2 regions of the Kluyvera georgiana genome follow, and region 2 is predicted to be linked to the other one. Evidence: predicted binding sites of a transcription regulator. Region 2 holds the regulator's gene; the other holds the start of a gene.

Region 1 (7,795 bases), 1.4 Mb from region 2:
GCCCCCAGAGATCGTTGATAGGTTTGAATTTATCGAGATCAAAAAAGATGAGGCTGAATGTTACATTCGTTTTAGTAAGGGAACGGAATCGCTTTTCTCCTTTACTATAAAAACCACGACGATTAGGGATACCCGTTAAACTATCGGTCAAGGCCATGCCAAGAATCTTAAATTCATCTTCGACAATAAAGGCCAAATCCTTGAGGCAAGCAATATCCTCGTCGTTGAAACCGCGGGGTGTGGAATGAATCAGACAAAGGGTACCTGCGATAGCGCCATCAGGCAGATGCACGGGATACCCTGCGTAGAACCTTATGTAAGGTTCCCCGGTAACCAGAGGGTTATCATGAAAACGTTCATCGTGAGATGCGTCGTTAACAATAAAGGGGCCATCCTGCAAAATGGCGTGGCTACAAAAAGAGATGTTGCGAGGCGTTTCGCGGGTAGCCAATCCTTCGCACGCTAGCATCCATTGGCGCTCACGGTCGAGTAGACTTATCAGTACCACGGGCACCTGAAAGACTTTTTTTGCCAGACGAGTTAAACGATCAAAACGTTCTTCGGAGCCTGTATCAAGAAGATCTGCCAGATAAAGGGATCTTAGACGCTCTTCCTCATTATCCGGGATGCCAGGGAATTTCATATCACCTCGAAGAAATAGATATGTTTATGCCAGATTAAGGCTTACCAATCATTTGAATATAGTTCAAAAAAGAGCTCGTTTGCCCGAACGACCACAGATAGCAGTTACATCAGCGACAAATCAGATAAAGGGGCGTGAAATCAACTCCAGGGCAAGCACAATCAGGAACAGGAGAAAACATTTTCTGAAAAGTCTGGCGCTGATGCGTGCCCGCACTTTCTGCCCAAGCCACATCCCGGCCAGGGCAGGGAATAGAGATAAAAAAGACAATGAAAACTGCTCCACCCTGAAAGCATCATGCAGATAAAGACCTGCGGCCAGCGCCACGGTCGAAACGGTAAATGACAGCCCCAGAGCCTGAACGAGTTCATCTTTGCTTAATCGAAGCGACTGGAGAAAGGGGACGGCTGGCATTACGAACACGCCTGTCGCGCCGGTGATGACACCTGTCACGCCGCCAATAACCGGAGACAGCCATTTCTCTCTGGACTCCGGGACCGTAAAGGACGGCGACACCAGCGCAAAAGCTGCGTAAATAAGTAAAGCCACACCCAGCCCAAACGCTGACCAGGTTGCATTTATGCTGATTAGCAGTGAAGAGGCGGCCGCCGTGCCAGCCAACAGAAGCAACATCATCCGCCACAGACGTTGGATAATCTGCCTTACTGAGGGGCCGGTACAAAGCTGGAGCACGTTCGTCACGAAAGAAGGAATAACCAGCAGCGCTGCTGCGACAGGAAGAGGCATGAACAAGCTAATTAATCCCATCGCCACCGTTGGTAGACCCATTCCTGTCACGCCTTTTACGAAACCGGCGAGGATAAATATAAGTAAAAGATAGAGATACAGTTGTTCGTTCACAAAATCTGCCTTGATGAAGGATTTTGAGTGATTCAAGCATTTCAGTCGCGAGTGGACAATCTGGTTTAAACGCATCATGCTTCGGATCATCCGAAAGCTTAGGTGTATATCTTATGAGGCTGGATCTTTCTGATTTGAAACTTGTCGTCTGCATCGCTGATGCGGGAAGCATTACTCAGGGGGCTCGTGATGCCTGTCTTGCGGTTGGCTCGGCCAGCGAGAGACTGAAAAGCATGGAGGAAGATATCGGGGTAAAGTTTTTTTCTCGACATCCCAGAGGCGTTAGCCTGACAGATGCCGGTGAAATCCTGGTCGGCCACGCCCGTGAATTACTTTCCCGGCACGAGCGGCTTAACGCTGAACTCGGCGCTTACGTTAAAGGAGTGAGAGGAAAGGTACGATTGTATGCCAATACGTCTGCAATGGCAGAATTTCTGCCCGGTAGACTGGCTAAGTGGCTTTCAGAACACCCTAATGTGACCATTGAGTTAGAAGAGAGAACCAGTACGGATATTATTAACAGCATACATAATGGGATCGCGGAAGCCGGTCTCGTCTCAGATGCTGTTGACCCCCGCGAACTGATGCTTGAACCCATAGCAGATGACAGGCTTGCCCTTATCGTTCCGACCACGCACCCGTTTGGATTTCGCCATGAAGTCTCTCTCTCAGAAGCGCTCGGCGAGACTTTTATTGGCCTTTACCCCGGCAGCGCGCTGCAGGAGCACATCAACGGACATGCCAGAGAACTGGGTCACCCACTGACGTATCGCATCAGAATGAGCAGCTTTGAAGGGGTTTGCGAAATGGTCAGTAGTGGTATTGGCGTAGGGGTTATTCCCGTGTCAGTCGCTGAACGCTTCCGTAAAAAATACCATTACCATGTATTACCGCTAACCGACCCATGGGCACGGCGACGAATCTGCATTTGCTATAAAACAGCGGATTCACTAAGCCCACCAATAACAGAATTAATCGACTTTCTCAGAACTCATTAATCAATATCCTGATATCGTTGCCCGATTCTGTCTTGAGTTGATTCAACTCTGACCCTGATTCATTGTGGGCCAGCCTGTCGGCTTAATAGAGATAAAACCTGCCGGGAATAGTAGATGAAATTGTATTTATCCCTCGCGTATAGTGTGCGCTAACGCCTTGTAAGGATAGGGTAATGAAGAACAAAACCTTTTATATGCTGCTGATAGGATCGACAACATTAATTTTTGGGCTGTGGGTCTGGGCCTGGTATATGGGTGCCGATCCGGTGTGGATCAAGTCGAAGACTACCCAGCCGTTAGCGGATATGTTCAGCAGCGTGAACGCGCTGTTTGCCGGCTTAGCGCTGTGCGGGGTGATTATTACGGTTTCCCTACAAATTTACGAACTGCAACAAACCAAAACGGAGTTAGCTAAAACGGCTGAGGCTAACCGCGCGTCGGCGGAGCATGCAAAAGAAGGGGCCGTCATTAACTTATTCCAGACTTACTGCAGCGAGTATTTTCAGGGCGTCAAAAATTCGTCAATGAATGTCCTGATTCCAGCAATGGCGAGCCGTCGCTACTTTGAATTTATGATTTCCCGCTTTTTCGTCTCCGAGCAACGGATGCTGGAGGATAACGCCTGGGAACGAATTCAGTTGGTTACCCGTTACGACGGTTTTAGTACGTTTAAACGGGAAGAACAGAACGATCGTTATAAACTTGATGAATTGATGAATTTCTTCACGATCCTTGCCCATCAACATAATGCCAGCGATGTGATTGGCCGCTGTGATTTTTCCTGGGCCTGGTGGCGGCCCATGTTCTGGATGATTGCCATCGCGCAGATAAAGCGATACGAGGAGAATTCAAGCGTCAAAAAATATGCCATTCGCCCTCGGTTTATTGAAGCGGTACGTAAACTGGATATGGCTTACAACCTCGAACCTATCGAAAATGGACAGGCGTTGGCTGAGTTGATTGCCGATCACCCGAAACTCAACGAAGCGTATCAGCTTGACCCGCTGCACAAAGACGCCGCGCTGTGGCAATTTAAACTGCCAGAATAAGCTTATCATGTTGTCCGAAAGCCTGCTCCCCAGCGGGCTTTTTTGTGATGCCTATAGCCTGCACCACCGCGCAGCATAGTTTGCACAACTTGCTACAAAAATGCGCAAAGCGTGACTATTGCAATATTTATGTACTTTATTGTTAACCAGATGTGATCCCTCCCGTAATTTCACTTCGTCGGTGCAGAGGCCCTGTAACGGCGCTCTATACTCAAAATTGTCAAAATCCGCGCGATGGTTGCGAAAAGTTGGCAACCATTTTGCTTAATGATTTGACCTGAAAAGCGTAAGGAAACCTCGCCGTTATCAGCAGGATATTGTCAGGATGTCGTCAGTCCGGCGCGTGCGCCGGTGGTTCGGCTTCACACCGTTATGCATAAACCTCTTTTGCTAAGGTAGATAATAATGTCGCTGAAATTAATAAGAAGTCCGCTTTCGATTGTGTTGGCAGGGTGTCTGGTGACGGCGTTTTCCGCCCAGGCCGATATTGTGATTGGTGTCGCTGGCCCATTTACCGGGCCGAACGCTACCTATGGCGATCAATATTGGCACGGCGCGACCCAGGCCGCGGCGGATATTAACGCTGCGGGTGGGATTAACGGCGAGAAAATTAAGCTGGTACAGGGCGATGATGCCTGTGAACCGAAGCAGGCCGTGGCGGTAGCGAACCGTCTGGTCGATCAGGACAAAGTTCAGGCCGTCGTTGGCCACTTCTGTTCCTCTTCGACGATGCCCGCCTCCGAGGTTTATAACGATGCGGGCGTGCTGGCCATCACCCCTGGTTCAACAAACCCGCTAATCACCGAGCGCGGAATGAACGATATGTTCCGTATGTGCGGCCGCGACGACCAGCAGGGCGACGTTGCCAGCAACTTCATCATTGATAAGCTGAAGGCCAAACGGGTGGTTATCATCCACGATAAAGATACCTACGGACAGGGACTGGCGGATGCGACTCGCGCGGCGCTGGCCAAGCGCGGCGTGAAGGATGTGATGTATGAAGGCCTGTCGCGTGGTGAAAAAGACTTTAATGCGCTGGTGACCAAAATTGGCGCTCAGAAGCCGGACGTGGTCTTCTTCGGCGGCTGTCACCCTGAAGCGGGCCCTTTGGTACGTCAGATGCGTGAGCAGGGCGTGCAGGCGAAATTCTTCTCCGGCGACTGTATCGTCAACGAAGAGATGGTCACCGCCGCCGGTGGTCCGCAGTATACCAACGGCATCTATATGACCTTTGGCAAAGATCCGCGCCTGATCCCTGACGGCAAGGCGGTTATCGAAAAATTCCGCGCCAATAAGTTTGAGCCTGAAGGTTACACCCTCTATTCCTATGCTTCTATTCAGGCCATCGCGGCGGCGTTTAAAGCGGCCGGTCCTGATTCGGCGAAAGCCAGCGAATGGCTGAAGGCCAACCCGGTCGAAACCGTCATGGGTAAGAAAGCCTGGGACAGCAAGGGCGACCTGAAAGTCTCGGACTACGTCGTTTATCAGTGGGATGACAAAGGCAAGTATAAGGAAGTTGAGTAACCGGATGGAGTCACGCTCAGCGCCGGTGTGCTTGCATACCGGCGCTCTATAACACGGCCAATAACACGAGCGCGCGATGATGGAGACATTCTTTCTGCAACAGTTAGTCAATGGCTTGACGCTAGGATCGGTCTACGGGCTGATCGCCATTGGTTACACCATGGTTTACGGTATCATCGGCATGATTAACTTCGCTCATGGCGAAGTGTATATGATCTCAGCCTACCTCTGCGCCATTGGTCTGGCGCTACTCTCCTTCTTTGGCCTGCACTCTTTCCCCCTGCTGATCCTCGGCACGCTGGTCTTTACCATCGTGGTTACCGGCGTGTACGGCTGGACGATTGAGCGTATTGCCTACAAACCGCTGCGTAATTCCACTCGTCTGGCGCCGCTGATTTCTGCCATCGGCATGTCATTGATTTTGCAAAACTATGCGCAAATCAGCCAGGGTCCGCGCCAGCAGGGGGTGCCGACGATGCTCGACGGTGTGCTGCGTCTGCATATCGGGGACGGTTTCGTGCAGATTACCTATACCAAAATCTTTATCCTGCTGGCCTCGTTTGCCGGGATGCTGCTGCTGACGTGGATTATTGGGCACACCCGTCTCGGACGTATGTGCCGGGCGGTGCAGCAGGATCGCAAAATGGCCTCGATTCTCGGCATCAACACCGATCGTATCATCTCGCTGGTGTTTGTGATCGGCGCGGCGATGGCGGGGCTGGCGGGGGTGCTGATCACCATGAACTACGGCACCTTCGACTTCTATGCCGGGTTTATCATCGGCATCAAAGCGTTCACCGCGGCGGTGCTCGGCGGTATCGGTTCCCTACCGGGGGCGATGCTGGGGGGGCTGCTGCTTGGCGTGGCCGAAGCGCAGTTCTCCGGGATGGTCAACTCCGACTATAAAGATGTGTTCTCGTTCGGACTGCTGGTGGTGATCCTGATTTTCCGCCCGCAGGGGCTGCTTGGCCGCCCGATTGTGGCCAAAGTGTAGGAGTGGACGATGACGCATTCAATAGCTTCACATGAGGCGTTTTCCCTCAAACGCTGCATTCTTGACGCAATTTTTTCCGGCCTGGTGGCGCTGATTATCTTCGGCCCGATTGTCGGCGTGGTGCTTGATGGCTACAGCTTCAACTTTGAAGGTCAACGCCTAATTTGGATTATCGCCGTCGTGATGGTGGGGCGCTTTGCGCTTAGCGCAATGGCCACCACCGCGCTCGGCCGACGTTTTACATCCCGCTTTGAAAGCGATAATGCGGGCGTCTATGTGCGTGCGCCGGACTATAAAAGCCGAATGAGATGGATAATCCCACTGGTGCTGGCACTGGCGGTTTGCTTCCCGTTCGTCGCCACCAAATATGTGCTGACGGTGGCGATCCTCGGCCTGATCTACGTGCTGCTGGGGCTAGGGCTGAACATCGTAGTCGGTCTCGCCGGGCTTTTAGATCTGGGCTACGTGGCGTTTTATGCCATTGGCGCCTACGGGCTGGCGTTGGGGTATCAGTATCTGGGGCTGGGATTCTGGTCGATGCTACCGCTGGCGGCGCTGATGGCCGCGGCGGCAGGCGCCTTGCTTGGCTTTCCGGTGCTGCGCATGCACGGCGACTATCTGGCCATTGTGACCCTTGGTTTTGGTGAAATCATCCGTCTGATCCTTAACAACTGGCTCAGCTTTACCGGCGGCCCGAACGGGATTTCCGCACCGCCGCCAACCTTCTTTGGCCTCGAATTTGGACGGCGGGCGAAAGAGGGCGGTGTACCGTTCCACGAGTTTTTCCATCTCACCTATAACCCTAATCTGAAGTTTATTTTTATCTACGCGGTTCTGGTGCTGGTGGTACTGCTGGTGCTGTATATCAAACATCGTCTGACGCGTATGCCGATTGGCCGCGCGTGGGAGGCGCTACGTGAAGATGAAATCGCCTGCCGCTCGATGGGCCTGAATCATGTGCTGGTGAAGCTGTCGGCCTTTACCCTCGGCGCATCGACCGCCGGAATTGCCGGCGTGTTCTTCGCCACCTATCAGGGCTTCGTCAATCCCACCTCGTTCACCTTCTTTGAATCGGCGCTGATTCTCGCCATCGTGGTGCTGGGCGGGATGGGCTCGACCATCGGCGTGGTGCTGGCGGCGTTTGTACTGACCGTTACCCCCGAGCTATTGCGCAGTTTTGCCGAGTATCGCGTGCTGCTGTTTGGCGTATTGATGGTGGTGATGATGATCTGGCGGCCTCGGGGGCTGATTCGCATCAATCGCAGCGGATTTGCGGTGCGTAAAGGAGTGGCGCCATGAGCCAGGATGTGATTTTAAGCGTTGAGCATTTGATGATGCATTTTGGCGGTATTAAAGCCCTGAACGATGTCAATCTGGAGGTACAGCGTGGCTCGATTACCGCGCTCATCGGCCCCAACGGCGCGGGAAAGACCACGGTGTTCAACTGCCTGACCGGTTTCTACAAGGCTTCCGGCGGCAAAATTCTGTTCAATACGCGCGGTAAAACCACTAACGTCATCCAGATTCTCGGACAAAAGTTTCAGCCGGGTGACTGGGTTAACCCGGCACGCCTCGGGCAGCGGATTTTTTACAAGATGTTTGGCGGAACTCACCTCGTGAACCGGGCGGGGCTGGCGCGGACGTTCCAAAATATCCGTCTTTTCCGCGAGATGTCGGTGGTGGAGAATCTGCTGGTCGCGCAGCATATGCAGGTCAACCGCAACCT
Region 2 (7,795 bases):
AGGATATAAAGAATGAGTAACGCTGTCGCATCGGTCGCCACCTGTTACGGGCCGGTGAGTCCACAATTTATCGCGAAGGCGGAGAAAATCCGCCTGTTGATCCTCGACGTCGACGGGGTGCTGTCCGACGGCCTGATTTATATGGGCAACAACGGTGAAGAGCTGAAAGCCTTTAACGTGCGCGACGGCTACGGCGTGCGCTGCGCCCTCACCTCCGGCATCGAAGTGGCGATTATTACCGGGCGAAAAGCTAAACTGTTAGAAGACCGCTGCGCTACCCTGGGTATTACGCATCTCTACCAGGGTCAGTCTGATAAACTTATCGCCTATCGTGAACTGCTGGCGAAGCTGAGCCTACGGCCGGATGAAGTCGCCTACGTGGGCGATGACCTGATCGACTGGCCGGTGATGGCAGAGATCGGCCTGAGCGTCGCGGTGGCGGATGCGCACCCGCTGCTGCTGCCGCGCGCCGATTACGTCACGCGCATTGCGGGCGGACGCGGTGCGGTACGCGAAGTCTGTGACCTGCTGCTGCTGGCGCAAGGGAAGCTCGACGAAGCCAAAGGGCAATCCATATGAGTAAAACCAGACGTTGGGTTATCATTCTGCTATCGCTGGTTGCGCTTGTCCTCATCGGCCTGAATCTCGCCGACAAAGACGACAGCGGCCCGGTTGCAGTAAATACCGGCGATCCAACCTATAAAAGCGAACATACCGATACGGTGGTGTACAGCCCCGAAGGCGCGCTCAGCTATCGGTTAATTGCCGAGCACGTGGAGTATTTTTCCGATCAGGGTCTGTCGTGGTTTACTCACCCCGTGCTGACTACCTTTGACACCGCGAAGGTGCCAACCTGGTCGATTAAAGCCGATAAAGCGAAGCTGACCAACGACCGCATGCTGTATCTCTACGGGCACGTTGAAATCAACGCGCTGACAGAAGACGCACAACTGCGTAAGATTACGACGGATAATGCCCAGGTGAACCTGATTACTCAGGACGTTTCCTCTGACGATCTGGTGACGTTATACGGAACAACATTTAATTCCAGCGGCCTGAAAATGCGCGGCAATTTACGCAGCAAAAACGCCGAGCTGATTGAAAAGGTTAGAACTTCTTATGAAATCCAGAACAAACAAACTCAGCCTTAAGCTGGCGCTCGTCGCTTCTCTGCTGGCAGCCAGTCTGCCGGCAATGGCCCTGACCGGCGATACCAATCAGCCGATTCATATTGAATCCGATCAGCAGTCGCTGGATATGCAGGGCAACGTCGTGACCTTCACCGGTAACGTTGTCGTGACTCAGGGCAGTATCAAAATCAACGCCGACAAAGTGGTCGTCACCCGCCCGGCAAACCAGCAGGGTAAAGAAGTGATCGATGGCTACGGCAACCCGGCTACCTTCTACCAGATGCAGGACAACGGCAAGCCGGTGAAAGGTCGCGCATCGAAAATGCACTACGAATTAGCAAATGATTTCGTGGTACTGACCGGCAATGCCTACCTTGAGCAGTTAGACAGTAACATCAAGGGTGACAAGATTACCTATCTGGTGAAAGAGCAGAAAATGCAGGCGTTTAGCGACAAAGGCAAACGCGTCACTACCGTTCTGGTTCCGTCTCAGCTACAGGACAAATCCAAAGACCAGGCTCCGGCACAGAAGAAGAGTAACTAATCCGTTATGGCGACATTAACTGCAAAAAATCTGGCGAAGGCCTATAAAGGCAGACGCGTCGTGGAAGATGTCAGTCTGACCGTCAACTCCGGTGAGATTGTGGGCCTGCTTGGGCCGAACGGCGCGGGTAAAACGACCACCTTCTACATGGTCGTCGGTATCGTACCGCGCGATGCGGGCAACATCATCATTGATGATGAAGACATCAGCCTGCTGCCGCTGCACGCCCGTGCACGCCGCGGCATCGGCTATTTGCCGCAGGAAGCGTCGATTTTCCGTCGTCTGAGCGTTTACGATAATCTGATGGCGGTACTGCAGATCCGCGATGACCTCAGCAATGAACAGCGCGAAGACCGTGCCAAAGAGCTGATGGAAGAGTTCCACATCGAGCATCTGCGCGACAGCCTGGGCCAGGCGCTTTCCGGCGGTGAACGTCGCCGCGTCGAGATTGCCCGCGCGTTAGCGGCAAACCCGAAGTTTATCCTGCTGGATGAACCGTTTGCCGGTGTAGACCCCATCTCCGTTATCGACATCAAACGCATCATCGAACATCTGCGCGACAGCGGCCTTGGCGTACTGATTACCGACCACAACGTCCGTGAAACGCTGGCGGTGTGCGAACGCGCTTACATCGTCAGCCAGGGGCATCTGATTGCCCACGGAACACCTCAGGAGATCCTGGAAGACGAACATGTTAAACGCGTGTATCTTGGGGAAGACTTCAGACTCTGATAGGGTAGTGGTTATCGACGTTAGCGGGAGATATTCGTTCTGAACATGAAGCAAGGTTTGCAATTAAGGCTCAGCCAACAGCTTGCCATGACGCCCCAGTTGCAGCAGGCCATTCGTCTGTTGCAATTGTCTACGCTGGAACTTCAGCAGGAACTCCAGCAGGCGCTGGAGAGCAATCCCCTGCTCGAGCAAACCGATCTTCACGATGAAGTAGAGACTCAGGAAACCGTCGATAGCGAAACGCTGGACAGCGTCGATGCGCTGGAAAAACCGGACATGCCCGAAGAGCTGCCGCTTGACGCCAGCTGGGACGAAATCTACACCGCCGGTACACCTTCCGGTACTGGCGCTGACTATCAAGACGACGAACTACCGGTTTATCAGGGTGAAACCACTCAGTCACTTCAGGATTACCTGATGTGGCAGGTAGAGTTAACGCCGTTTACCGATACCGACCGGGCGATCGCCACGTCGATCGTCGACGCGGTGGATGACACCGGCTACCTCACCGTCACCGTCGAAGATATCCGCGAAAGCATCGGCGACGACGAGATTGGCCTGGACGAAGTGGAGGCGGTACTTAAGCGCATCCAGCGTTTCGATCCGGTCGGCGTGGCCGCCAAAGATCTCCGCGATTGCCTGCTGATCCAGCTGTCACAATTTTCACCAGACACGCCGCGCCTCGATGAAGCGCGACTGATTATCAGCGATCATCTCGATCTGCTCGCTAACCACGATTTCCGCTCGCTGATGCGGGTCACCCGTCTGAAAGAAGATGTACTGAAAGAAGCTGTCGATCTGATCCAGTCACTGGATCCACGCCCGGGCCAATCGATCCAGACCGGCGAACCGGAGTATGTGATTCCGGACGTACTGGTGCGCAAGGTCAACGATCGCTGGGTGGTAGAGCTGAACGCCGACAGTATTCCGCGCCTACAGATAAACCAGCACTACGCGGGGATGTGTAATAACGCCCGCAACGACGCCGACAGCCAGTTTATTCGTAGCAACCTGCAGGAAGCCAAATGGCTGATCAAGAGCCTTGAAAGCCGCAACGATACGCTGCTGCGCGTCAGCCGCTGCATCGTCGAGCAACAGCAGGCCTTTTTCGACCTTGGCGAAGAGTACATGAAACCGATGGTGCTGGCCGACATCGCCCAAACCGTCGAGATGCACGAGTCCACGATTTCGCGTGTTACCACGCAGAAGTATTTGCATAGCCCACGGGGCATTTTCGAGCTTAAATATTTCTTCTCCAGCCACGTCAGCACCGAGGGCGGCGGCGAAGCCTCGTCCACGGCCATTCGGGCGCTGGTTAAGAAATTGATTGCCGCGGAGAATCCCGCGAAACCACTGAGCGACAGTAAACTGACCACCATGCTCTCTGAACAGGGTATCATGGTGGCAAGGCGTACCGTTGCAAAGTACCGAGAGTCTTTATCCATTCCGCCGTCTAACCAGCGTAAACAGCTGGTCTGACACAACTGATAAGGAAGACACTATGCAGCTCAACATCACTGGACACAACGTCGAGATCACCGAGCCGATGCGCGAATTCGTTAATGCGAAGTTCAGCAAGCTGGAGCAGTATTTCGAGAGGATCAATCAGGTCCATATTGTGTTAAAGGTGGAGAAACTGACGCACATCTCGGATGCGACATTGCACGTGAACGGCGGTGAACTTCATGCCAGCGCGGAAGGGCAGGATATGTATGCCGCCATCGACGGTTTGATCGATAAACTGGCGAGACAGTTAACCAAGCACAAAGATAAACTAAAACAACATTGATTGTCCGAGCGATCGCCCGATATGCCCGCATATCGGGCGATGCTTAGGTGAAATTATGACAAATAACGATTCGGCTCTACAACTGAGCAATGTCCTTAACCAGGAATGTACCCGCAGTGCTGTGCACTGTCAGAGTAAAAAACGTGCGCTGGAAATCATCAGCGAGCTGGCGGCGAAACAGCTTAGCCTGCCGCCGCAGGTGGTGTTCGAAGCCATTCTGACCCGTGAAAAAATGGGCAGTACCGGCATCGGCAACGGCATCGCCATTCCTCACGGCAAGCTCGAAGAAGATACGCTGCGTGCGGTAGGGGTGTTCGTGCAACTGGAAACGCCGATCGCCTTCGACGCCATCGACAACCAGCCGGTCGATTTACTCTTTGCGCTTCTGGTTCCAGCCGACCAGACCAAAACCCATCTGCATACGCTTTCCCTGGTGGCGAAACGTCTGGCAGATAAAACGATTTGCCGCCGCCTGCGCGCCGCGCAGAGCGACGAAGAGCTGTATCAAATCATCACCGATACGGAAACCCACGATGATGCGTAATGGACATCACATCGTACTGAGGAGAAACGGTACATGGTACTGATGATCGTCAGCGGCCGCTCTGGCTCGGGAAAATCAGTGGCCCTGAGGGCGCTGGAAGATATGGGCTTCTACTGCGTTGATAACCTGCCGGTGGTACTGCTGCCGGAGCTGGCAAAGACGCTGGCCGACCGCGAAATCTCGGCTGCCGTGAGCATCGACGTACGTAACATGCCTGAAACTCCGGAAATCTTCGAACGGGCAATGGAAAACCTGCCGGAGAACTTTTCCCCACAGCTGCTGTTCCTCGACGCCGATCGCAACACGCTGATTCGTCGCTACAGCGACACTCGCCGTCTGCACCCGCTCTCCAGCAAGAATCTGTCGCTGGAAAGCGCCATTGATGAAGAGAGCAACCTGCTGGAGCCGCTGCGCTCTCGCGCCGACCTGATCGTCGACACCTCCGAGATGTCAGTCCATGAACTGGCGGAAATGCTGCGCACCCGTCTGCTGGGTAAACGCGAGCGTGAGCTAACGATGGTATTCGAATCCTTCGGCTTCAAGCACGGTATTCCTATCGACGCCGATTACGTGTTTGACGTGCGCTTCCTGCCGAACCCGCACTGGGATCCGAAGCTGCGTCCGATGACCGGCCTCGATAAACCGGTTGCCGCGTTCCTCGACAGGCACACGGAAGTTCACAACTTTATTTACCAGACGCGTAGCTATCTTGAGCTATGGTTACCTATGCTGGAAACCAACAACCGTAGCTATCTGACGGTTGCCATTGGCTGTACCGGCGGTAAGCACCGTTCGGTCTATGTTGCCGAACAGCTGGCTGACTACTTCCGCTCGCGCGGTAAGAACGTGCAGTCTCGTCATCGGACGCTGGAAAAACGCAAATCATGACCGTAAAGCAGACCGTGGAAATCACCAATAAGCTGGGCATGCATGCCCGCCCGGCGATGAAGCTGTTTGAACTGATGCAGCATTACGATGCGGAAGTGCTGCTGCGCAATGATGAAGGCACCGAAGCCGAAGCCAATAGCGTGATCGCGCTGCTGATGCTGGACTCTGCCAAGGGCCGTCAGATTGAAGTGGAAGCCACCGGTCCGCAGGAAGAAGAGGCGCTGGCGGCGGTAATCGCGCTGTTTAACGCCGGGTTTGACGAAGACTAGTCCGCGCCCGGCTACACACGCATAGTCTGTAGGCCGGACAAGGCGTTTACGCCGCCATCCGGCAGTGCCACTGTATGCCTGATGGCGCGATGCTTATCAGGCCTACGGTTAATACAGCTTATTTTCCCGCATAAATCCTTCCCCACCGAGCTGGCGCATCTGCCGTAAAATCCACGCCTGACGGCTACGCACATACCCCGATGGGGCATTGGCTTTAAAACGAATCGGGTTAGGCAGCACGGCGGCCAGCAGCGCGGCTTCCGCCATCGTCAGTTGACTCGCCGACTTATGAAAGTAGCGCTGGGACGCGGCTTCCACGCCGAAAATACCGTCGCCAAATTCTGCGATATTCAGGTAGACGGTCAAAATACGTTTCTTACTCCACACCGTCTCCATGCCGAGCGTCAGACCCGCTTCCAGCCCCTTACGCACCCAGCTACGCCCATCCCACAGGAACAGGTTCTTCACCGTCTGCTGCGACAGCGTCGACGCACCGCGAATGCGGTTTTCGTTGCGCTCGTTGTGCGCCAGCGCCTTTTCGATTGCCGACACGTCAAAACCCCAGTGGTCAGGGAATTTTTGATCTTCGGCGGCAATCACTGCCAACCCCATCCACGGTGTAATTTCATCCATGCTGACCCAGTCTGAGTGGGCAACGTAGCCGAAATCACCCGAAAACCAGGCGCTCATCTGGCGTTCAACCATCACTGCGGAGAATGGCACAGGCAAAACACTGAACACCGCAATACCGCCGCCCCATAACAGCGCCAGCATCAGCAACAGCCGCCAGGCCAGACGTTTAAGCCTGGCTATACTCCTCAAAGCCATCTTGTTCTCGCTAACTCTCTGACGCTGATTAATATTTCTGATTAAGTCGTTACGCTTCACACATTTTACTGATTCACGTAACAAACTTTTTAAGTTTTGCTATCTTATTGAGCGTGCAATCGTATTTCAGGTTGTGTCAAAAAAACCAAAATTATGTCAATCATCTGACGCAACCACCAGTTCCCTGGTGTTGGCGCAGTGTTCGCGCACCCCGGTCAAGCCGGGGTCATTTTTTTCCTGCGCTGGCAACCCACGCTTTCAGCACCGCAACGTCGTGCTGCCATTCGGACTTCATCTCTTCAACCCATTCACCCACGTTATCCCACCACGCCGGTAGATCCGGTGATTGAATCTGCTGCCCCAGCTGTTGGAGATGACGTAGCCCGACGGAACCAGCAGCGCCTTTGATTTTATGGCCTTCTTCGACAATCCCTTTCTGGTCGCGGGCGGTGAGATTCGATTCCAGCACCGCCAGGTAGCCCGGCATCATCTTCTCAAATACGGCCAGACCATCGGTAATCAGCTTCGGCCCAACCAGTTCGATGTACTGCTCCAGCATCGCAATATCGAGCAACTGCTGCGATTTGTCGTTATCACTCTGGCTCACGGTACTCTCCTCTTCGTCTGCAGTGGTATCCCAGAACTTCTTGATCATCGCCGTCAACGCCGGTACCGAGAGCGGTTTACTCAGCACGTCGTCCATGCCGGCGTCCAGATACTCTTTTTTGTCCTTCAGAACGTTCGCCGTCAGCGCCACCAGCGGCGGCAGATCGTCGGCATGGTATTTGCCCGTTAGCTCACGAGCGATGTCCAGACCGGTCATATCCGGCAGCTGAATATCCAGCAGCACCAGGTCATACTCGCCAGGGGTAAACATCTCCAGCGCGGCCTTACCGGTCATGGCGACGTCGACGCTGTTACCCAGTTTTTCCAGCACCGAGCGCGCGACGATCACGTTCAACTCGATATCTTCCACCAGCAGCACGTGCAGCGCCGGCAACGGCATATCATCTTCATCAAACGCATCTTCCACTTCCTCAGCCACAGCCGGAGCATGGGCCGTCAGGATAA

The links. Region 2 encodes sigma-54, which starts transcription at its own class of promoters, with help from an activator protein. Its sites were predicted from a motif close to GTTGGCACANNTTTCGCTNT; they were not measured.
Region 1: a site for sigma-54 is predicted at 3,799-3,818, ahead of ABTW00_RS09115 (branched-chain amino acid ABC transporter substrate-binding protein). Genes of this name have one in related genera too.

The regions. Positions count from the first base shown of each region.
Region 1 covers NZ_CP158865.1:1,915,967-1,923,761, forward strand. The annotation lists gene ABTW00_RS09095 (diguanylate cyclase domain-containing protein) at 1-643, opposite strand, end outside; gene ABTW00_RS09100 (sulfite exporter TauE/SafE family protein) at 764-1,582, opposite strand; gene ABTW00_RS09105 (LysR family transcriptional regulator) at 1,618-2,502, shown strand; gene ABTW00_RS09110 (hypothetical protein) at 2,676-3,551, shown strand; gene ABTW00_RS09115 (branched-chain amino acid ABC transporter substrate-binding protein) at 3,957-5,075, shown strand; gene ABTW00_RS09120 (ABC transporter permease subunit) at 5,155-6,069, shown strand; gene livM (high-affinity branched-chain amino acid ABC transporter permease LivM) at 6,079-7,368, shown strand; gene ABTW00_RS09130 (ABC transporter ATP-binding protein) at 7,365-7,795, shown strand, end outside.
Region 2 covers NZ_CP158865.1:543,773-551,567, reverse strand. The annotation lists gene kdsC (3-deoxy-manno-octulosonate-8-phosphatase KdsC) at 13-579, shown strand; gene lptC (LPS export ABC transporter periplasmic protein LptC) at 576-1,151, shown strand; gene lptA (lipopolysaccharide ABC transporter substrate-binding protein LptA) at 1,120-1,674, shown strand; gene lptB (LPS export ABC transporter ATP-binding protein) at 1,681-2,406, shown strand; gene rpoN (RNA polymerase factor sigma-54) at 2,452-3,885, shown strand; gene hpf (ribosome hibernation promoting factor) at 3,908-4,195, shown strand; gene ptsN (PTS IIA-like nitrogen regulatory protein PtsN) at 4,251-4,739, shown strand; gene rapZ (RNase adapter RapZ) at 4,773-5,627, shown strand; gene npr (PTS phosphocarrier protein NPr) at 5,624-5,896, shown strand; gene mtgA (monofunctional biosynthetic peptidoglycan transglycosylase) at 6,005-6,724, opposite strand; gene arcB (aerobic respiration two-component sensor histidine kinase ArcB) at 6,951-7,795, opposite strand, start outside.